DNA from 3 places in the Pantoea sp. LS15 genome. Region 3 is predicted to be linked to each of the others. Evidence: predicted binding sites of a transcription regulator. Region 3 holds the regulator's gene; each other region holds the start of a gene.
The links. Region 3 encodes CRP, which controls carbon source genes, mostly activating them, when cyclic AMP is high. Its sites were predicted from a motif close to ATGTGANNNNNNTCACAT; they were not measured.

Region 1 (7,784 bases), on a different contig from region 3:
CGACAGCTAATGACCGGGACGCGTAAAATCGCGCAGGACACCATTGTCCATCGCCCGCAACGTAAAAAAATCAGCGAAGTACCGGTCAAACGGTTGCTGCAGGAGCAGGCCGATAACAGCCACTATTTTTCAGATGAATTTCAGCCACTGCTCAATACGCAAGGGGCGGTGAAGTATGTACGTGAAGACGTCAGCCATTTTGAGCTAAAAAAATTACGCCGTGGGGATTATTCACCCGAGCTGTTTCTTGATCTGCATGGTTTGACGCAGATGCAGGCAAAGCAGGAGCTAGGAGCCTTAATCGCAGCCTGTCGCCGTGAACATGTTTTTTGCGCCTGCGTTATGCACGGCCACGGAAAACATATTCTCAAGCAACAAACCCCCCTGTGGCTGGCTCAACATCCACACGTGATGGCTTTTCATCAGGCACCCAAAGAGTACGGCGGAGATGCCGCATTGCTGGTGTTGATTGAAGTAGAAGAGTGGCAGCCGCCAGAATTGCCCTGACAGAACAGCGGGAAGCATACTCTGCTCCCCGCTATAGCACACGTCACATCAGATAGCTTTTGCCATCTTCAGGTTGCACGGACTCATCTGCCAGTTGAAGGTACCTCTGCCCGTTTCGTCGAGAGTGACATTGGCAATGGCAGATGTCGTGAACATCGGCGGGGTCTCGCCCGGGCAAAGCTCAGATACCAGATAGCCAACCAGTGGCAGGTGAGAAATGACCAGCGCGGAAGCGACACCTTCATTGTACAGCGCCTGAAGATAAGCGCTGACAAGGCCTACATCGCCACACGGGGTGAGTTCAGGGAGAACATCCACACTGGCAGGCAGGTTCATACACTCCCCTACCACGTCCAGCGTCTGTTCTGCACGCAGGAATGGACTCACCAGAACGCGTTCGATGTCCACTTTTTGACCTTTAAGCCAGGTCGCCATCAGACGAGATTCGTCGCAGCCACAGACAGTCAAAGGACGTACTGAGTCACTGGCGGCATCGAGTGCCGCGTCGCCGTGACGCATGATAAAAACTTGCATATTGCACCGCTTTTGTTAACCAGAATCACCGGCGTTAACTACCCGCGATAAATGCTGAGAGGTAGAAAACCCGATGGCCGGGCATTGTGCCTGATCCATTCGGTGAATGAAACGCTGTTTTTTACCTCAATGGCGTAAGTATAGTCAATCTCTGTTTACAAAATCGCCAAAACAGGTTCATTCACTTCAGGATTTACCCTTCTTTGACCTCAACTTACGAGGACAGTTTCCCTTACAGGCCAAAATGTCTGGCCCTGTTCCGCCATCTGCAATAATTCGTCACACGGTGTAAACCGTGGACCATACTGCGTGGCCAGACGTTGCAGAATAGCAACCACTTCACCCGCACCAAGCGTATCCATATAACGGAACGGGCCGCCAAGGAATGGCGGGAAACCAATGCCAAATACCGCGCCGATGTCACCATCACGCGCGCTTTTGATAACCTGCTCACCAAAGCAACGTGCCGCCTCATTGAGCATCATCATCACACACCGTTCAGCACATTGAACGGCAGACAGTTTTCCCTGACCGGTGGTCGAAATAAGCCCATAAACAGAAGGGTCGACCTGTTTCTTGCTTTTACGCCCTTTCGCGCCGTAAAGATAGAAACCGCGTTCATTTTTTCTGCCTTTGCGATCGTCCTTCAAAATTGCGGAAACAATGTTTGCAGGCGGGGTAAAACGATCGCCATAAGCTGCTTCCAGCACAGGTATAATTTTAGTTCCGGTGTCTATTCCCACCTCATCCAAAAGTTGGATTGGCCCAACCGGGAAACCAAACTTGACGAGTGCTTCGTCGACGTGCTCGATTTTCTCGCCTTCTGTCAGCAACCGCATGGCTTCATTAATATAGGGGGCCAGAATGCGGTTAACATAAAAACCGGCTTTGTCCGCCACAACGATCGGTGTCTTACCCTGCATTTTGGCCAGTTTCACCACGGTGGCGACGGTTTGCGGGCTGGTTGTCGCATGCGGGATCACTTCCACCAGCGGCATTTTTTCAACCGGGCTGAAAAAGTGCAGACCAATCACCTGCTCCGGACGCGCAGCCTTAGCCGCGATATCGCCAATCGGCAATGACGATGTGTTTGAGGCAAAAATGGTGTGCGCCGCACAATGTTGTTCAACGTCAGCCACCATCTGCTGTTTAAGCGACAGATCTTCAAACACAGCTTCAATCACCAGATCGCGATGCGCAAAACCGCTGTAATCCGTCGTACCGGAGATCATCGCCAGGGTTTTATCACGCTCACTCGCCCTGATATGGCGGCGTTTGACCTTCTGATCAAGGTTCTGCCAGCTGTACTGCAGCGCGTGGTTGATCCCTTTCGCAGCGATGTCTTTGATACGTACGGGCAATTTACCTTTGCTTGCGGTAACAAAAGATATTCCGCCGCCCATTAGTCCACCACCCAGTACGCCAATGGCGCGTAGTGGACCGGGTTGAGCCTCACTGCCTGGATCTTTTTTCACCTCAGTGCTGGCAAAGAAAATGCTGCGCAGTGCCAGCGACTGGGGCGTCATTGCCAGTTCACCAAAGGCTTTTGCCTCAGCGGCATAACCGCTACTGCTGCCCTGTGATAACCCGGTTTCAATAACCTCAAGGATTCGCTTCGCCGCCGGGTAGTTGCCTTTGGTTTTCTGTTCAGTCTTTTTACCGACCATACTGAACAGCAAAGCACGTCCCAACGGCCCGGCCAGAACGCGCTCGCGTACAGGTAGAGTACGTTTGGTCTGGCGTCCTTTCAGAGCCAGTTCGACGGCGGCCTCCAGCAAAATGGAATGAGGAACCACCTCATCAACCAAACCAGCTTTCAGTGCCTGGCGGGCACGCAGTTGCTTACCCGTCAGGATCATTTCGAGTGCAGTGCTGACCCCCACCAGGCGTGGCAGACGCTGTGTTCCGCCTGAGCCGGGCAGAAGCCCTAACTGCACTTCCGGCAGGCCCAGAATGGTTTTTGTATCATCGGTACAGATACGGCTATGGCAGGCCAGCGCCAGCTCCAGTCCTCCGCCCAGACATGCGCCGTGGATCGCGGCAACCACCGGGATCGGCAGCGCGTTGATCTCCGCCATCACCTGCTGCCCCTGACGCGCCAGTTCTTCGGCTTCCAGGGCACTTTGCGCACGGGAGATCATGTTAATGTCGGCACCGGCAATAAAGTTATCCGGCTTAGCAGAGATAAACACCAGACCACGAATGGCCTTGTTTTCACGGATCTGCTTTAGCATCGCGCGAACCTGAACACCAAATTCAGCCTTCAGGGTATTCATCTTTTCATCAGGCACATCAATAGTGATAACGGCCACGTTATCGAGGCGAACCGTCAGATTAAATGCAGATGGCATATCCATTATTCAGCCTCCAGAACCATTGCTGCACCAAGGCCACCCGCCGCGCAGGCGGTAACAAGGCCAAACCCGCCACCACGACGACGTAGCTCGTGTAATGTTTGCGTGATCATCCTCGCCCCTGTGGCGGCAAACGGATGCCCGTAAGCGATGGAGCCACCCAACACGTTGAATTTGCTTTGATCCACTTCACCAGTGGCATGGGCGCGGCCCAGCACATCACGCGCAAACCGCTCGCTGGCCAGTAACTGCACATTTGCCAGGGTTTGTGCAGCAAAGGCTTCGTGCATATCAATCAGGGTTAAATCAGCAAGCGTCAGCCCTGCGCGATCCAGTGCCAGCGGCGTGGACCAGGCTGGTCCTAACAGCATGTCCTGCCAGACATCAATGGCGGTAAAAGCGTAGCTGCGCAAATAACCCAGGGGAGTAACACCCAACTCTTTCGCGCGGGATTCGGTCATCAGGATCACCGCAGCAGCGCCGTCCGTCAGTGGCGTACTGTTCGCCGCGGTTACCGTGCCATGTTTGCGGTCAAACGCAGGGCGCAGTTTTGCATAATCCGCCAGCGTCGAGGTGCCGCGGATATTGTTATCTTCCGCAAGCGGTTCACGGTATGGCGGGATATAAGCGGTCATCACCTCATCAGCCAGTTTACCTTCAGACCAGGCTTTCGCTGCCAGTTGATGTGAACGGTGGGCCAGCGCATCCTGCTGCTCGCGGGTAATGCCATAGGTTTTTGCCATCTGCTCGGCGGTATCTCCCATGCGCAGCCCCGTGGAATATTCCGCTACGGCAGGAGGCACAGGCATCAGGTCGCGCAAGCGTAAACGAGAGAACAGTTTGAGCTTCTGTCCGGTTGTGCGGGCTTTGTTGGCATCAACAAGGATACGCGCCAGCTTTTTGCTGACGCCGATCGGCAGTACTGAAGAGGAGTCCGCTCCGCCGGCAATCCCGGCACGAATGGTGCCCGCCATCAGGCTTTCAGCCACGTTAGCAACAGCCTGGAAGCTGGTCGCACACGCGCGGCTGACGCTGTAGGCATCAGTATGGACATTCATTCCGGTACCGAGGACGATTTCCCGCGCAATATTAGGTGCTTCAGGCATCTGCACGACCTGACCGAAAACCAGTTGTTCGATGACCTCTGGCGGAATTTCGCTTCGAGCCAGCATCTCCCCCACCACCATTTTGCCCAGGTCAACAGCCGGTATGCCATGAAACGCCGTTGCCTGACGCGCAAATGGCGTACGCAATCCACTGACAATGGCAATGCGATCGCCCTGACGGGTAATAAGCGGTAATGCCTGACTCATAACACTCCCCTGTAAAATTTATTGCGCAAACATAAAGTGGTCTGACCTGATAATAGTCTTAACCATTTTTTTACATTCAGCCAATCAGGGAAACGAAAAAGTGCGAGCTAAAACACAGAGAAGAAAAAGAAAATGCCTCTGCATGGCAGAGGCATTTGAGAGGTATGCCAGCGGGCAAAAAGAATTAACGCAAACCCAACTGGAAAATCAGCGTTTCTGCTTCGCAGGCGAACACAAAGTCGATATCCAGCTTCACGCCGCCTTCCACTTCAGTAAAGGTAGACTTGATTTCACACGGTTCGGATTCCACATCACGCGCGCGCTTGCTCAGCGCGACCAGGGTCTCTTCCGCTTCAGTACGGTTGGTGAATACACGGCTGTAAGAGGCGGTGCAATCGGAGTTGTCCATGATGGTACCAACATCCATACAGCAGCAAACCGGGGTTTCATCAGCACTGCATTTACTCATAGCTCAATTTCCTCTGTATTCGCGCAGGACGCGAGATAAACACGATGCTGATATTTTACGCCCCGACGCTGGCTCTCTCCAGCCGTTAATGGCGTAAAATCGGATAAGTGACCAATATCACACTAAAAAATGATCTAAAACAAAAACCACCCTTTTGGGTGAGTCGCGATGGTCACATTTTTGCCAACCAGATCTCGTTTCAAGAAACATGTTTGAAAATATTAATAAACAAACTTGCAACATTCTAGCTGGTCAGACCTATACTCTGGCCACTGGTCTGATTTGTCTGTCATACCTCAGACCCTACACTTCGCGCTCCTGTTACGGTATGTAACAATTATTGAATAAAAATAACTCAATGAGGTTATGGTCATGAGCCAGAAAACCCTGTTCAACAAGACTGCGCTGGCAGTCGCAGTGGCACTCGTATCCACTTCCGCATGGTCAGCGGGCTTTCAGTTAAACGAATTTTCTTCCTCTGGCCTTGGCCGCGCATATTCCGGGGAAGGCGCCATCGCTGATGATGCGGGTAACGCGAGTCGTAACCCGGCACTGATTATGATGTTTGACCGCCCGACGTTCTCTGCCGGTGCAGTCTATATTGACCCGGATGTTAATATCTCTGGTAAATCGCCGTCCGGTAAGAGCCTGGATGCGGATAATATCGCCCCAAGCGCCTGGGTCCCTAACGTACATTTCGTTGCACCTATTAACGATCAGTTTGGTTGGGGGGCATCTGTTACCTCTAACTTTGGTCTGGCGACCGAATATGGCGATAACTATGCAGCGGGCACGATGGGCGGTAAAACTGACCTGACTACCGTTAACCTGAACCTGAGCGGCGCTTATCGACTGAACGACAACTGGAGCTTTGGTCTTGGTTTTGATGCGGTTTACGCAGACGCAAAAATCGAGCGCTATGCGGGTGACGCCGGTATGCTGGCTGCCGGCCAGATCCTTTCTCAGGTACCAAACCTGCCTGCAGCAGCACGCCCAGCCGCCATTGCCAAAGCCCAACAGCTGGCGGCCATCCCGGCCGATACCCAGATTGCACGCCTGAAAGGCAGCGAGTGGGGCTACGGCTGGAACGCGGGTATTCTGTATGAGCTGGATAAAAACAACCGTTGGGGTTTGACCTACCGTTCTGAAGTTAAAATCGACTTCGACGGAGATTACAACAGCAACATGAGCACCGCCGTCCCAGGTTTCCCGTATCCAACCGGTGGCAGAACTATTCCGGGTTCTCTGACGCTTAACCTGCCAGAAATGTGGGAAGTTTCAGGTTACAACAAAGTTGCGCCACAATGGGCAATTCACTACAGCATGGCTTACACCAGCTGGAGTCAGTTCCAGGAGCTGAAAGCAACCGGCTCTAATGGCCAGACGCTTTTCTATAAGGATGAGAGCTTCAAAGACTCTTACCGTATCGCGCTGGGTACCACCTACTACTACGATACTAACTGGACCTTCCGTACCGGTATCGCCTTTGATGATAGCCCGGTTCCGGCTCAGACCCGTTCCATTTCTATCCCGGATCAGGACCGCTTCTGGCTGAGCGCAGGTGCGACTTATGCGTTCAATAAAGATGCTTCTGTTGACGTAGGTGCCTCTTACATGCACGGTCAGACCGTGACCATCAAAGAAGGTCCGTACGAGTTCCGTTCTGAAGGTAAAGCCTGGCTGTTCGGTACTAACTTCAACTACGCGTTCTAATCACGCGGGATCAAAAAAGGTGAGCATCGCTCACCTTTTTTATTTACTGCGAATCAATATCTTTTAGTTCGTTTTCGATAGCCTTCGCGTTTGGATTCTCTTCCGGCTTCAGCTTACCGCCGTTGGCAATAAAGTCATGATTCTGGAAGTACGCTTCACGCACCATAATATACGGGTCAGAAGACTGGCGCAGCAGACCATCAGAGTCGAGCAGTTGCGCGCGTGTTTCAATCCCTTCCACCGTCCATTTACCAATAGACAGCGGCCAGGTTAGCCACGACAGGACCGGATACAGCGTATCCACCATATCACCGCCATCATCACGAATCGTGAAACTGCCATAGAACGGCAGATGGACATACGGGCCGTAACCTACGCCATAATGCCCCAGAGTACTACCGAAACGGTGCGGCTGTTCACGCTGCAGTTTCGGGTTGGCCATACCTGCAACATCAATGAAGCCCCCCATCCCCAACAGGGAGTTCAGGAAGAAGCGAGTAAAGTGCACCATCCCCTGATACGGGTCACCCTGCAGGAAGAAGTTAACCATAACCGCAGGCTCTTCGAGGTTGCTGGTAAAATTACTTAACCCATTACGCGCAGGTTGCGGAACATAATCACGCCATGCCACTGCCACCGGGCGAACCACATACGGATCCAACACGTTGTAGTTGAAGCTATACATTGAGCGGTTAAATCCTTCGAGAGGATCGGAGCGTCCCGTTTGCTCTCCAGAGCTGGCGCAGCCCACAAGCATCGTCGCGCCCAACGCAAGCGCCGACAGCCGAAGTTTCATAAATATCTCCCTGTTCAGTTTGGCTATCGTTGATTGCCATCCGTAACGGAACCTTTAAATGCTCCGTCTGTAAACGTGCAAGCGATTGTAACAGCACG
Region 2 (7,784 bases), on a different contig from region 3:
GGCAGAATCATGATCCTTGCGCTCCAGCTTCCCATTTTCGTCGTCAGTTTCGCGCCCTGAAGCGTCTTCCGTCGGATCTTGTGCCTGAACCCTGTTTTTTCGGGCAGGGCTGGATGGCTGTTGCGTATCTGGCGGGTGAGATCAAAAGCGAGCTCCCGGACACCCCTGTGCTTGCGGCTATGTTGTATCATTTGCATCAGCAGCCGCGTCTGGGGTGGCGAATCGCGCTGCTTCCGTTGCTTGAGCACTACTGGCAGCAAGCCCTGCCAGACAGACGTACCCCAATGTGGCTTGCACATCTCAAACGACTGCGTAAAGCGGGTGAGCCACAGCCGATTCGGCTCTCACCGTTGCACATGGATGTTCATGTCGGAAACATTGTTCATACGTCAGTGGGGGCCAGGCTTATCGACTGGGAATATGCCGGAGACGGCGATATAGCGCTTGAACTGGCGGCAGTCTGGACAGAGAGTGAAGCCGCGCGGCAAAACCTCATCAGAGACTACGCCAGGGTGGCACATTTTGATGAAGAAGCGCTGGCGCGTCAGGTCAGGCGGTGGCGGCCATGGGTCGTGATGCTGATGGCTGGCTGGTTTGAAATGCGCTTTCAGCAGTCCAGAGACAAACAATTTATTGCGCTGGCAGACGATGCCTGGCGTCAGTTACAAACTAAAGGATAAGAGAGGTTGGTGTGGGTCCAGTCATGTTGGATGTAGAAGGGTTTGAACTGGATGCGGAGGAGCGTGAGATTCTGGCGCATCCGCTGGTGGGTGGCCTGATCCTGTTTACCCGCAACTATCACGATCCGGCACAGCTGCGTGAACTGGTGCGTCAGATCCGCGACGCATCGCGTAATCATCTGGTGGTGGCCGTAGATCAGGAAGGCGGACGCGTACAACGTTTTCGTGAAGGTTTTACCCGCCTGCCAGCAGCCCAGTCTTTTGCTGCGCTGTTAGGCACGGATGAGGGGGGAAAACTGGCGCAGGAGGCAGGCTGGCTGATGGCCAGTGAAATGATTGCCATGGATATCGACATTAGTTTTGCCCCGGTTCTGGACGTGGGACATATCAGCGCTGCCATTGGTGAACGCTCATATCATGAAGATCCGCGTATTGCGCTGGCGATGGCGACCCGGTTTATTGACGGCATGCACGATGCGGGAATGAAAACCACCGGGAAACACTTCCCGGGCCACGGTGCAGTGACCGCGGACTCGCACAAAGAAACCCCACGCGATCCGCGCCCGGAAGCGGAAATTCGTGCCAAAGATATGTCGGTGTTCCGCTCGCTTATCACCGATAACAAGCTGGAGGCCATCATGCCCGCGCACGTGATTTACAGCGACGTCGACCCACGTCCTGCCAGCGGCTCTCCGCATTGGCTGAAAACTGTTCTGCGTCAGGAGTTGGGTTTCAATGGCGTGATTTTCTCAGACGACTTGTCGATGGAAGGGGCCGCGATTATGGGCAGCTATGCGGAACGCGGCCAGGCGTCGCTGGATGCAGGTTGCGATATGATCCTGGTCTGCAATAATCGTAAAGGTGCCGTTAGCGTGCTGGATAACCTGTCGCCGATCAATGCAGAGCGTGTTACACAATTGTATCATAAAGGTTCATTTAGCCGTCAGGAGTTGATGGATTCGGCGCGCTGGAAGGCGGTCAACGCCCGGCTTGAAGACCTGAATGAGCGCTGGCAGGCACATAAAGCCAGTCTGTAAACCCTCCCGGAAGGCGTAGCGTGGTGAGAAGACAATGATCATCTATTTACACGGTTTTGACTCAAACAGTCCTGGTAATCATGAGAAGGTGTTGCAACTGCAGTTTATCGATCCGGATGTTCGGCTGATCAGTTACAGTACGCGCCATCCAAAGCATGATATGCAACATCTTCTCAAAGAAGTGGACAAGATGTTGCAGCTCAACGTCGATGATCGTCCGTTGATTTGCGGAGTGGGGCTGGGCGGTTACTGGGCGGAGCGCATTGGTTTCCTGTGTGACATCCGCCAGGTGGTTTTCAATCCTAACCTTTTCCCGAACGAGAACATGGAAGGCAAAATTGACCGCCCGGAAGAGTACGTCGATATTGCGACCAAGTGCGTCAGCAATTTTCGTGAGAAAAACCGCGACCGCTGTCTGGTGATCCTTTCACGTAAAGATGAGGCACTCAACAGCCATCGGGCTGCTGAACTGCTGCATCATTACTATGAGATTGTCTGGGACGAAGAACAGACGCACAAATTCAAAAACATCTCACCGCACCTGCAGCGTATCAAAGCGTTTAAAACGCTGGGTTAACCACTTATCCGCAGGCGCCAAAGCCCGGCCGCGAAAGCGTTCCGGGCTTTCTTTTTGACCAGAATTGTCTACTTTTAAGCCATCAAAACTTGATGCATATCAATTTTGGTATGACCAATGCGCCTGACGTGGTATTCTCAATGCACCTGAATGGTTTCAGTGATGTAACCTGTTGTTAATTAAGGGTTATTTTTATAACTTTTAATTAACAATTGGTTAATAATTTGAGGGGGTCACGTTGACTACGCCATTGAAAAAGATAGTGATTGTAGGCGGTGGTGCTGGCGGGCTGGAGCTGGCTACACAGTTGGGCAAGAAGCTGGGTCGCGGTAAAAAAGCCAAAATTACGCTGGTAGATCGTAACCACAGCCACCTGTGGAAACCGTTGTTGCACGAAGTGGCAACCGGTTCTCTGGATGAAGGTGTGGATGCGCTCAGCTATCTGGCGCACGCGCGCAACCATCATTTCCAGTTCCAGCTGGGCTCGGTGGTGGATATCAACCGTGAAAGCAAAACCATTACCCTGGCAGAGCTGCGCGACGAGAAAGGGGAACTGCTGGTTCCTGAGCGTAAACTGGCGTATGACACGCTGGTCATGGCGCTGGGTAGTACCTCCAACGACTTCAACACGCCGGGCGTGAAAGAGCACTGTATTTTCCTCGATAACCCGCACCAGGCGCGTCGTTTCCATCAGGAAATGCTGAACCTGTTCCTGAAGTACACCAGCAATTTGGGTGCGAACGGTAAGGTTAATATCGCCATTGTCGGCGGTGGTGCGACGGGTGTTGAGCTGTCTGCGGAGCTGCACAATGCGGTGAAACAGCTGCACAGCTACGGTTACAAAGGGCTAACCAACGAAGCGCTGAACGTCACGCTGGTTGAAGCCGGTGAGCGCATTTTGCCTGCGCTGCCGCCACGTATTTCCGGTGCGGCACACAATGAGCTCACCAAACTCGGCGTGCGGGTGCTGACGCAAACCATGGTGACCAGCGCCGACGAAGGCGGTCTGCACACCAAAGACGGCGAATACATCAAAGCGGATCTGATGGTCTGGGCTGCGGGTATCAAAGCACCTGACTTTATGAAAGATATCGGTGGCCTGGAAACGAACCGCATTAACCAGCTGGTGACGGAGCCGACGCTGCAAACCACACGTGATCCTGAAATCTTTGCTATCGGTGACTGTGCTTCATGCGCGCGTCCTGAAGGCGGATTCGTACCACCGCGCGCTCAGGCCGCACACCAGATGGCAAGCCTGGTGCTGCACAACATTCTGGCGCAGTACAAAGGCAAGCCATTGAAAGGTTATGTCTATAAAGACCACGGTTCTCTGGTTTCACTGTCAAACTTCTCTACCGTCGGCAGCCTGATGGGCAACCTGATGCGTGGCTCAATGATGGTAGAAGGTCGCATTGCACGCTTCGTGTATATCTCCCTGTACCGTATGCACCAGATTGCGCTGCACGGCTACTTCAAAACCGGGCTGATGATGCTGGTGGGCAGAATCAACCGTGTGATCCGTCCGCGTCTGAAGCTGCACTAATCTTTCACTCCCTCCGGGCTCTCCGGAGGGAGTTTTTAGCATATCATGCTGCTCATCACAGATTGAGTGCTTAAGAGTTCTCCTAAATACGTTTTATCTCCTCTCAACGTCCTTTTTTTGATCCTTTATCTTATTGGCGAAGCCTTGTCTCCATTGCAAAATTGTTACCAATAGCAACAAAGGAGGAAGTCCCGTGAATAAATCAATGTTGGCGGGTATAGGGATTGGTGTTGCGGCTGCGTTAGGTGTGGCTGCCGTTGCCAGTCTCAACGTATTAGACCGCGGCCCGCAATATGCACAGGTGGTTTCTGCTACACCGATTAAAGAAACCGTAAAAACCCCTCGTCAGGAGTGCCGCAACGTCTCCGTGACTCACCGTCGTCCGGTACAGGATGAAAACCGCATTGCCGGTTCTGTTCTGGGTGCGGTAGCAGGTGGCGTGATTGGTCATCAGTTTGGCGGTGGTCGGGGTAAAGATGTGGCGACCGTGGTCGGCGCGCTGGGCGGCGGCTATGCCGGTAACCAGGTGCAGGGCGCGATGCAGGATAATGACACCTACACCACGACTCAGCAACGTTGCAAAACCGTCTATGACAAATCGGAAAAAATGCTGGGTTATGACGTGACGTACAAAATTGGCGATCAGCAGGGCAAAATCCGCATGGATAAAGATCCTGGCACACAAATTCCACTGGATGGAAATGGCCAGCTGGTTCTGAATAACAAAGTGTAAAAAAGATGTTCTCTGAATTTAGCTCCTCATGCGCTCAGGCTGAGGAGCTTTTTTTTGCTTCAGATTTTGAGTAGTTCAGGCCACAGTCGTAGGGTGGTGTCAGTAATACTCTGCAATTTTTCCAGCGTGGCGCCTTCACGTGCGCTTATCGACATCCCCTGCAAAATACAGCTCAGATATTGCGCCAGTATCTGAGGATTGCAATGCGCGGGAATTTCACCACGCTGCTGACGCTGTGCCAGGAACGCACTTAGCGTCTCCTCTTGCATGGCATGACGCGACTTCACCGTTTTAGCGATCTCTTTAGAGGACGCCGCAAGGGTGGCAGAGGTGTTAATCATAAAGCAGCCAGCTGGCGTATCTTTACTGGTGAAGCAGGTGGCGACGGTAGTGAAAAAGTCCCGTAGCGCCTGTTCAACACTTTTCTCTTCACAAAAAAGTTGGGCTTCGTGTTTCGCTGCAAAGCGCGAAATGTATCTGTCCAGCACTGCCCTGAACAGCCCCTCTTTATTGGTAAATTCGGCATACAGCGTCGGCGCTTTGGCTCCGGTAGCTTCTACCAGATCAGAAAGCGAAGTTGCTTCATACCCATGTTGCCAGAAGAGAGTCATGGCCTTATCAAGCGCTGCATCCCTGTCAAACACTTTTGGTCGGCCACGGCTTTTCTTCGCACAACTCGTGACATCGGTTGTCATTTGCCGTTGGTCCTCTGTTGGTTTGGTGAGTGACCATTATAAAAATAAACGCAACCCACCACCAGTGCAGAATGCTTAAAAATAAATTAATCATATATGTATGAAAAATAACAACTTTAAAAATAACTTAATGCTCATTATAAAATTATGTTGACGCGTGATGTGGATCACATTTATGATTTACCTATCGATCGTTAAGTAATTAACTGACGACCTCCAAATTCATCTGCTAAAGGTAAACATCATGAAAAACGTAAAAACCCTCATCGCTGCCACAATTCTGAGCTCACTCTCTTTCGCAAGCTTTGCTGCTGTACAGGTGCAATCCACCCCTGCTGATCAGCATAAAGTTGGTACTATCTCTGCTTCTGCAGGTACTAACCTGGGTTCCCTGGAAGATCAACTGGCACAAAAAGCGGAAGAGATGGGGGCGAAATCTTTCCGTATTACCTCAGTGACCGGTCCTAACACACTGCACGGTACTGCTGTTATCTACAAATAAGCCCGGCTGAACCCTCATTTATGCCACTGCAATAAAAAACGCCCTGCATGAGCAGGGCGTTTTTCTTATCTGTGCGTTTACATCGCCTGTGTAGCGACGTCGTGATGTCGGGTAACATCGGTTGGCATTCCCGACCGGGCCTCCATTGCGCGCTCCATGACTACGCCATCGGTGCTGGTATTCGTTTTAAAACTTACCATTGCAGTATTCAGGTTAATGGGTAATGTCTGCGGATCATCGCCGATGTTTTTCGATAATGGCTGGTGAATTTCAACCAGTCGCACGCCACCTGGCTCCTCCGAGACTTTAATCGGCGTATTGATAATATTCACTTTAGTCCCCGGTGTGATGACGTTGAAAAGCGTCTTGATATCGTCATCACGCAGACGAATACAGCCGGAGCTGACGCGCATGCCGATGCCAAAGTCTGCATTCGTTCCATGCAACAGATAGACACCACCGTAAGCCGCAAGGCGGATCGCGTGGTGGCCCATTGGGTTGTCTGGCCCCGCAGGAACAACGACCGGAAGGTCGATTCCTTGTGCTTTATAACGGGCACGAATATTAGCCGTTGGTGTCCAGGTTGGGTTAGCGCGCTTATCTGATACGGTGGTAACCATCGTTGGTGTCAGGGTATCACCGCCCAACTGACCAATACCGATAGGGTAGACCGTAACTTCATTCTTACCCGGTGGGTAATAGTAGAGACGTAACTCTGCCAGATTTATCACGATCCCCTCGCGCGGGGCATCCGGCAGGATTGTTTGTAACGGAATGGTCAATACGCTGCCCGCACGCGGTACGTAGGGGTCTACACCGGGGTTCGCCTGCAGCAGGGCCAGAAAACCGACATTATATTTTTTAGCAATCGCTTCCAGTGAGCCTCCATTGTTTTCAACTACATGAAAGCGGTTTTCCCCCACGATCTTGCTGCCCGGTGGTGGAAGTGGCCAGGTATTTGCACGAGCAGGAAGCGCAACCGCGACGGTGGCTGCCAGCGCAAACAATGTTATCCAGCGAGTAAAACGCGAAGAGGTCATCATTACCATAATCCATATAAATGATAAGGTTATTGTTTTATAAGGCGTTAATGATAATTATGACGAATGGGTGTGTCGGGAAGATCGGGTGAAGTGCAAAGTGTTTGTAAATTGTCCCCCCGCTAGCGGGGGGAGAGTGGGTTAAGCGATCGCGTTCTCTTCCAGTTGACGCATAAAGTGGCGCACCCAGTCCATGCGGGTTTTGCGTTCCGTCAGTTCCTGGGTGAATTTCAGGCGTGTCGGACCATCCAGACGGAAATGCTGCGGCTGTTTTTGTAACAGGCCGATCAGCCACATCGGGTTAACGTGGTTCTTCTCGGCGAATTCAATCACGCCACCTTTTTCATTCCCTTCGAGCTTACGAATTCCCAGCTTCTGTGCCTGCTGACGCAGGCGCGCGATATCCAGCAGATTTCTCGCCGCGTCTGGCAGCAGACCAAAGCGATCGATCAGCTCCACCTTAATCTCTTCCAGTTCATTCTCACTCTTCGCACTGGCGATGCGTTTATAGAACGACAGACGGGTATTTACGTCCGGAATGAAATCATCCGGCAGCAGGGAAGGCATACGCAATTCAACCTCGGTCTGCTGGCTGGTGAGATCTTCCAGCGACGGCTCGCGTCCGGCCTTCAGGGCATCGACTGCGTTTTCCAGCAATTCCATATACAGGGAGAAGCCGATGGTCTCCATGGAGCCGCTCTGGTCTTCACCCAGCAGTTCACCGGCACCACGGATTTCCAGATCGTGTGTTGCCAGCGCAAAGCCGGCGCCAAGGTCCTCCAGGGAGGCGATCGCTTCCAGACGCTTTTGGGCATCGGTGGTCATCGCTTTCGGATGCGGCGTTAACAACCAGGCGTAGGCCTGATGGTGTGAACGCCCGACGCGGCCACGCAACTGGTGGAGTTGCGCCAGACCAAAGTGATCGGCTCGTTCGATAATGATGGTATTCGCCGTCGGAATATCGATCCCGGTCTCAA
Region 3 (7,784 bases):
TTTGCCCAACTGAATCTCCGTGCGGCGGAGGTCGAAGGCGACAGCTTTCACCGCTATACGCGCCCGGAGATGGACATGGCCATCCGTAAAGCGCGCGATCTGGGTAAACACATCAGCTACTTTGGCCCGGAAGCCAATGACTTCGGCCTGCTGGAGCAAACCTTCGTCGAATATGGCAAGAGCGGCACAGGGCAATCACGCAAGTATCTGCATACTTACGATGAAGCCGTGCCATGGAACCAGGTACCGGGCACCTTTACCCCGTGGCAACCCCTGCCGGAACCCACCGACGTGCTGTTTTACGAAGGACTGCATGGCGGCGTGGTAACCCCCCATCACGACGTGGCGCGCCATGTGGATCTGCTGGTTGGCGTGGTACCGATCGTTAACCTGGAGTGGATCCAGAAGCTGACACGAGACATGAGCGAGCGCGGCCATTCGCGAGAAGCGGTGATGGACTCAGTGGTGCGCTCCATGGACGATTACATTAATTTCCTGACGCCGCAGTTCTCCCGTACCCATATTAACTTCCAGCGTGTACCGACAGTTGACACCTCTAACCCATTCGCGGCAAAAAGCATCCCGTCGCTGGATGAGAGTTTTGTGGTGATCCATTTCCGCAACCTCGAAGGCATTGATTACCCGTGGTTACTGGCGATGTTGCAGGGCTCGTTCATTTCCCACATGAATACCCTGGTGGTGCCGGGCGGGAAAATGGGGCTGGCGATGGAACTCATCATGACGCCGCTGGTGAAGCGGTTGATGGAAGGGAAGCAGATCGCGTGATCATATTCCCTCTCCCAACGGGAGAGGGTTAGGGTGAGGGCATCTACACGCACGATGCCCCACCAATCACGCCTCGATCACTTCATACGAATGGGTGATTTTTACCGCTTTCTCCAGCATTAACGCCACAGAGCAGTACTTCTCGGCAGACAGGTCCACCGCACGCGAAACTGCCGCGTCTTTCAGTTCCTTACCGGTGACCACAAAGTGCAGGTTAATATGGGTGAACAGGCGTGGCGCCTCTTCACGGCGTTCCGACGTGAGTTTAACTTCGCAATCCGTCACATCCTGACGACCTTTCTGCAGAATCGACACCACATCAATTGCGCTGCATCCACCAGCAGCCATCAATACCATCTCCATCGGGCTTGGCGCTTTATCGCCGGAGTTACCATCCATCAAAACCTGGTGTCCTGAAGCGGACTCGCCCAGGAATGTTAACCCTTCAACCCATTTCACGCGCGCTTGCATATTCATTAACTCCAACGTTGCATTTTTGGTGACAGATTACGTGTGCGTTACATTTCTCGCAATGGAAGGCGACCTGCATCATGCTGAAGCGAGACACCAGGAGACACGCGGCGAAAGCTATGCTAAAACACTCAGGATGCTACAGTAATACATTGACGTTACACATGTATGCAGAGGACATCAAACTTTACTGGCTGCGAAACGTTACGATAGCCGACTTCCCAGGGTATGGGTAAGAATTCGATTGCAACCCCAGAGTCCGGATGCATCTGATGACTCTGGTGACAGCTTATAACAGAGGATAACAGCGCATGGTGCTTGGCAAACCGCAAACAGACCCGACTCTCGAATGGTTCTTGTCTCATTGCCACATTCATAAGTACCCATCGAAGAGCACGCTGATTCACCAGGGTGAAAAAGCGGAAACGTTGTATTACATCGTAAAAGGCTCGGTGGCAGTGCTGATCAAAGATGAAGAAGGGAAAGAGATGATCCTTTCTTATCTGAACCAAGGCGATTTCATCGGTGAACTGGGCCTGTTTGAAGAAGGCCAGGAACGTAGCGCCTGGGTTCGCGCAAAGACAGCATGTGAAGTGGCTGAAATTTCTTACAAGAAATTCCGTCAGTTGATTCAGGTTAACCCTGATATCCTGATGCGTCTTTCTTCCCAGATGGCTCGCCGTCTGCAGGTAACATCCGAGAAAGTGGGTAACCTCGCCTTCCTGGACGTTACCGGCCGTATCGCACAGACTCTGCTGAACCTGGCAAAACAACCTGATGCGATGACCCACCCTGATGGCATGCAGATTAAAATTACCCGTCAGGAGATCGGCCAGATCGTCGGCTGCTCCCGTGAAACAGTGGGCCGTATTCTGAAAATGCTGGAAGATCAGAACCTGATCTCCGCCCATGGTAAAACCATCGTGGTCTACGGAACGCGTTAATTCCACTCAGACGGCGTGCCATCGCAAGGTGTCACGCCGTTTTTGTCTTTCTTCCCCATGTGGCGCAGGCTGATTTATCACCCGGAAGTTAACTACGCACTGCGACAAACGCTGGTGTTGTGTCTTCCTGTGGCCGTGGGCCTTATCCTTGGACATCTTCAGCAAGGTCTGCTGTTTTCTCTTGTGCCCGCCTGCTGCAACATTGCCGGCCTGGACACACCGCATAAGCGCTTTTTTAAACGTCTGATTATTGGCGGCTCGCTGTTTGCTGGCTGTAGCCTCGCCGTGCAGCTTTTACTGGCCCGCGATATTCCGCTGCCGTTGATCCTGACCGTGCTGGCGATGACGCTCGGCGTCACTGCCGAAATCAGCGCCCTTCATGCGCGCCTGCTTCCCGCCTCACTGATTGCGGCCATCTTCACGCTGAGCCTTGCGGGGAACATGCCGGTGTGGGAGCCGCTCCTGATCTACGCCCTGGGTACGCTGTGGTATGGGCTGTTTAACTGGTTCTGGTTCTGGCTGTGGCGGGAACAGCCCCTGCGTGAATCATTGAGCCTGCTCTATGTGCAGCTTGCTGATTACTGCGAGGCCAAATACACCCTGCTTACCCAGCACACCGATCCGGAAAAATCGTTGCCGCCGCTGCTGACACGCCAGCAAAAGGTGGTGGATCTGATCAGCCAGTGCTATCAGCAACTGCATATGCTCGCCGCCAACAAGAATCACGAATACAAACGGCTGCTGCGTATCTTCCAGGTGGGGCTGGATCTGCAAGAGCATATTTCCGTGAGCCTGCACCATCCTCAGGAAGTGCAAAAGCTGGTCGAGCGCAGTCATGCCGAAGCGGTGATCCGCTGGAATGCGCAAACCGTCTCCGCGCGTCTGAGAGTGCTGGCTGATGACATTTTATATCACCGCTATCCCACGCGTTTTAACATGGAAAAACAGCTCGGCGCGCTGGAGAAAATTGCCCGCCAGCATGAGGACAACCCGGTGGGTCAGTTTGCCGCCTGGCATTTCAGCCGTATCGCCCGTGTGTTGCGCACGCAACGTCCGCTTTATCCCCGCGATCTCATGGCCGATAAACAAAAACGTCTGCCGTTACTGCCGGCGCTCAGAAGCTATCTGTCTCTTAAATCGTCCGCTCTGCGCAACGCCGCACGGATTAGCGTCATGCTCAGTACCGCCAGCCTGATGGGCATGGCGCTGCATCTGCCAAAACCCTACTGGATCTTAATGACCGTGCTGTTTGTCACCCAGAACGGCTACGGCGCCACGCGCGTGCGTATACTGCACCGGGCGGGCGGAACGATGGCCGGGCTGATTATCGCAGGCGTCACGCTGCACTTTCACGTGCCGGAAGGCTATACCCTGGCGGGAATGCTGATAATTACGCTGGTAAGCTACCTGATTATCCGCAAAAACTACGGCTGGGCGATGGTGGGCTTTACGGTAACGGCGGTATACACCCTGCAACTGCTCACGCTCAATGGCGAACAGTTTATTGTCGCCAGACTGATCGATACCCTGATTGGCTGTCTGATTGCCTTTGGCGGCATGGTCTGGCTGTGGCCGCAATGGCAGAGCGGATTGCTACGCCAGAACGCCCACGATGCACTGGAGGCCGATCAGCAGGCCATTCGTCTGATCCTGAGCGACGACCCGCAACCCTCCCCACTGGCGTATCAGCGGATGAAGGTCAACCAGGCGCACAATGCCCTGTTTAACTCGCTCAACCAGGCGATGCAGGAGCCGGGCTTTAACTCGCACTATCTGGCGGATATGAAACTCTGGGTGACACACAGCCAGTTTATCGTCGAGCATATTAACGCCATGACCACGCTGGCGCGTGAGCATACAATGCTGACGCCAGACCTGGCGGAGCGTTATTTACAGTCGTGTGAAATTGCCTTACAGCGGTGTCAGCAGCGCCTGGAGTATGACGCACCGGGAGAGTCAGGGGATTCAAATATTCTGGAAGCGCCCGACACGCTGACTCACGGGCCAATGAGCACCCTGGAGCAGCATTTGCAGCGTGTACTCGGGCATCTGAGCACCATGCACACCATTTCGTCGGTGGCATGGCGTCAGCGTCCGCATCACGGGATTTGGTTAACGCGGATATTAAAGCGTACGGAGCATTAACCTTTTACGATTTTCTCAACTGCCGCGGCAAAGCGGGTTAATCCATCTTGAATGTCTTTGTCTTCTACCACCAGCGACGGTGCAAAACGCATCACGTCCGGTCCCGCGTTCAGCACCATCACCCCTTCACGGGCGGCGGCATGCAGGAAATCGCGCGCGCGACCTTTGTACTGCGGTTTCAGCTCGGCACCGATCAGCAGCCCCATCCCGCGGATCTCGCTGAACACATCAAACTGATCGTCAATCTGCTGCAGGTGTTTCACAAACAGCTCGCGCTTCGCGCTGACGCCGTTCAGAACCTCAGGTGTATTGATAATATCAAATGCCGCGCCCGCCACGGCACTCGCCAGCGGGTTGCCGCCATAGGTGGAACCGTGAGAACCAACGTGGAACGCGGAGGCAATCTCCTGAGTCGTCAGTACCGCACTCACCGGGAAACCACCGCCGAGCGCTTTGGCGCTGGTGAGAATATCCGGCGTCACGCCGTAGTGCATATAGGCAAACAAATCGCCGGTACGTCCCATCCCGCACTGTACTTCATCAAACACCAGCAGCGCCTGATGCTCATCGCACAGCGCACGCAGACCTTTCAGGAATTCCGGGGTAGCCGCCGTCACGCCGCCTTCACCCTGGATCGGCTCGACAACAACCGCGCAGGTGTGGTCGTCCATCACTGCTTTCACCGCATGCAGATCGTTAAACGGCACATGGACGATGTCAGCTGGTTTCGGGCCAAATCCGTCGGAATACTTCGGCTGGCCGCCGACGGAGACGGTAAAGAAGGAGCGTCCGTGGAAGGCATTGTGGAAGGCAATGATTTTGGTTTTGTACGGGCTGTGGCGCGTGGTTGCGTAGTAGCGCGCCAGCTTGAAGGCGGTTTCGTTGGCTTCGGTGCCCGAGTTCATGAACAGCACGCGCTCGGCAAACGTCGCATCAATAATCTTGCGGCCGAGGCGTAACGCCGGCTCGTTGGTAAAAACGTTGCTGGTGTGCCAGAGCGTTTCGCCCTGAGTTTTCAGCGCCTCAACCAGGGCAGGATGGCAATGGCCCAGCGCCGTTACTGCAATACCGCCCGCGAAATCAACATACTCTTTGCCCTGCTGATCCCAGACGCGGCTGCCTTTTCCTTTTACCGGGATAAACTCAGCCGGTGCATAAATCGGCAGGATTACTTCATCAAATGTTGCGCGGGTAATTGCGGGTTGTTCAGTTGCCATGTCATGACCATCCATTTTTATGCCACATTGATTGTGAAAATATAATCACAAAATATGCATAAAAAATCACAACAAGGCAACAGATATTCAGCGATTAAGGAAATTTGCCAGCAACGCGTGTCCCTGCTCGCTGAGGATGCTTTCCGGGTGGAATTGCACGCCTTCGAGATCCCATTCGCGATGACGAATCCCCATGATCTCCTGCGTATCGCTCCAGGCGGTCACCTCAAAGCAGTCAGGCAGCGTCGACGGGTCAATCACCAGTGAATGGTAGCGCGTCACGGTTAACGGATTATTGAGCCCGGTGAATACCCCAACGCCAGTGTGGGTGACCGGAGAAGTTTTACCGTGCATCACTTTAGCAGCGCGTACGATAGTGGCACCAAATACCTGGGCAATGGCCTGATGGCCAAGACAGACGCCGAGGATCGGCAGTTTGCCGGAATAGTGCTGGATAACATCCAGAGAAATGCCCGATTCCGACGGCGTACACGGCCCCGGTGAAATCACGATTTTCTGTGGAGCCAGTGTTTCAATATCCGCCAGGCTAATGTCGTCGTTGCGGCGGACAACCACCTCTGCACCCAGCTCACAAAAATACTGGTAAAGGTTCCAGGTGAAGGAATCGTAGTTATCAATCAGCAGAATCATGGCGGCTCCCGAAAAAAATGCCGCCCTATTCTACTCAGTTTCCCGTGCTTCGCTCACTACTTTGGCAAAGATAGCATTCAGGGCCGTCAAATCCCCCATTGCACCGCTCTGGTTGGCCACCACCCACTGATCCGGATCGATATCGCGCCAGTCCAGCGTATAACCGGCGTGGATCGCCAGTTGCTCAAAGAAAATGCGCTGCGAAATGCCATTGCCACTCATAAAAGGATGCAGCATGTTGATTTCACAATAGTAATGGCTAACTTTATCTGTAAACGCGTCTTTCTGAAGGCCGACCAGATATTTGTCGTTTTCCAGTGCCTCCATCAGTTCATTCCCCATCTTCTCGATGTACTCGAAATGACAAAAAGGAATGTCGCCCTTAGCAATATCGGCGGTGCGGAACTCGCCTGCCCGTTTCATCTCTCTGCGATACAAATGGCGGTGAATATGGCACAGATGGGGCAAACCGGGGGCAGAAGGCCCCAGTTCCAGCGTCTCAATGTGAGGTTCTGAAGGACCATTACCTTTTTCAAGGAGGCAACTGGCCTGAAAATTGACGTTACGCTGCTGTTCCCAGAGACGGGATTTTCGCTTATCGGTGAGTTTTTTCACTTAACGCCTCCCTGAATAGTCCGTTTGCCACAAGTATAAGCAGCAAAACGCGCTTTCGCAGGGAGGGGCAAAACACGGGCGGGGGACGCCCGTGTCAAAAAACGTTATGGCAGAACTTTTGCGGAGAGGATAACGACAGGTTTTGACGGCACATTCTGGTATGGGCCGACATCATGGGTAGGCACCTGAGAGATCTTGTCCGCCACATCCATCCCTTTCACAATTTTACCGAAGACGGCATAACCGAAGTCACGCTGGCCGTGGTCGAGGAAGGCGTTATCCGCCACGTTGAGGAAGAACTGGCTGGTCGCGCTGTCTTTATCTGCTGTACGCGCCATGGAAATGGTACCGCGCTTGTTCAGCAGACCGTTGTCCGCTTCGTTTTTAATAGGCGGGTTCGGCTGCTTCTGCTGCATTTGCTCATTGAAGCCGCCACCCTGAATCATAAAGCCCGGGATCACGCGGTGGAAAGTGGTGTTGTTATAGAAACCACTGTTCACGTAGTCGAGGAAGTTTTTCACGGAAACAGGGGCTTTCTGGATATTCAGTTCCAGCTCAATGTTCCCGGCGGAGGTGGTCAGCAGGACGTGAGGATCTCCTTTTGCTGCCAGCGCAGCAGGGGAAACGGCAGAAAGAGCAAACACAGCTGCGACAGCCGCCAGTGTTGATTTGAGCATGAGAATTCCTTAACAAAGCGCAGTATAAAAAGCGAATGGCTTGATTCTAAAGAGCAGTATGAACGGAGACCAGCCTTTTACCTAATTTTACGAAATTGAAACAGTTGTAACCACGCAAACGATTGGTTTAAGCGCCACTTTATGTGATCTGAGTCACATAAAAATATGCAATGAATCCAGAATTTCTCTGAAAAGATATGAATAGATCACTTTAATGTCTAAAATCTGCCCGCTCTCAGCGCCCGATGGGCGCTTTTCTTTTTTGAACAGGCCAGACA

Region 1: HED65_RS04530 (YfcZ/YiiS family protein) is a predicted target of CRP. The motif match lies at 5,283-5,300, and genes of this name have one in related genera.
Region 2: bhsA (multiple stress resistance protein BhsA) is a predicted target of CRP. The motif match lies at 5,421-5,438, and genes of this name have one in related genera.

Annotation. Positions count from the first base shown of each region.
Region 1 is NZ_JAAVXA010000002.1:223,907-231,690, reverse strand. Features, by position in the region: gene smrB (endonuclease SmrB) at 1-507, shown strand, start outside; gene sixA (phosphohistidine phosphatase SixA) at 556-1,041, opposite strand; gene fadJ (fatty acid oxidation complex subunit alpha FadJ) at 1,251-3,398, opposite strand; gene fadI (acetyl-CoA C-acyltransferase FadI) at 3,398-4,708, opposite strand; gene HED65_RS04530 (YfcZ/YiiS family protein) at 4,893-5,177, opposite strand; gene fadL (long-chain fatty acid transporter FadL) at 5,544-6,890, shown strand; gene mlaA (phospholipid-binding lipoprotein MlaA) at 6,934-7,686, opposite strand.
Region 2 is NZ_JAAVXA010000004.1:124,476-132,259, reverse strand. Features, by position in the region: gene thiK (thiamine kinase) at 1-680, shown strand, start outside; gene nagZ (beta-N-acetylhexosaminidase) at 692-1,717, shown strand; gene ycfP (alpha/beta hydrolase YcfP) at 1,752-2,294, shown strand; gene HED65_RS08325 (NAD(P)/FAD-dependent oxidoreductase) at 2,533-3,837, shown strand; gene HED65_RS08320 (glycine zipper 2TM domain-containing protein) at 4,031-4,570, shown strand; gene HED65_RS08315 (TetR/AcrR family transcriptional regulator) at 4,630-5,265, opposite strand; gene bhsA (multiple stress resistance protein BhsA) at 5,510-5,767, shown strand; gene ldtC (L,D-transpeptidase LdtC) at 5,845-6,810, opposite strand; gene mfd (transcription-repair coupling factor) at 6,949-7,784, opposite strand, start outside.
Region 3 is NZ_JAAVXA010000011.1:128,023-135,806, reverse strand. Features, by position in the region: gene HED65_RS16415 (phosphoribulokinase) at 1-786, shown strand, start outside; gene HED65_RS16410 (OsmC family protein) at 853-1,257, opposite strand; gene crp (cAMP-activated global transcriptional regulator CRP) at 1,569-2,201, shown strand; gene HED65_RS16400 (YccS/YhfK family putative transporter) at 2,259-4,346, shown strand; gene argD (bifunctional acetylornithine/succinyldiaminopimelate transaminase) at 4,343-5,563, opposite strand; gene pabA (aminodeoxychorismate synthase component 2) at 5,651-6,214, opposite strand; gene HED65_RS16385 (putative adenosine monophosphate-protein transferase Fic) at 6,245-6,829, opposite strand; gene ppiA (peptidylprolyl isomerase A) at 6,934-7,506, opposite strand; gene tsgA (MFS transporter TsgA) at 7,784-7,784, shown strand, end outside.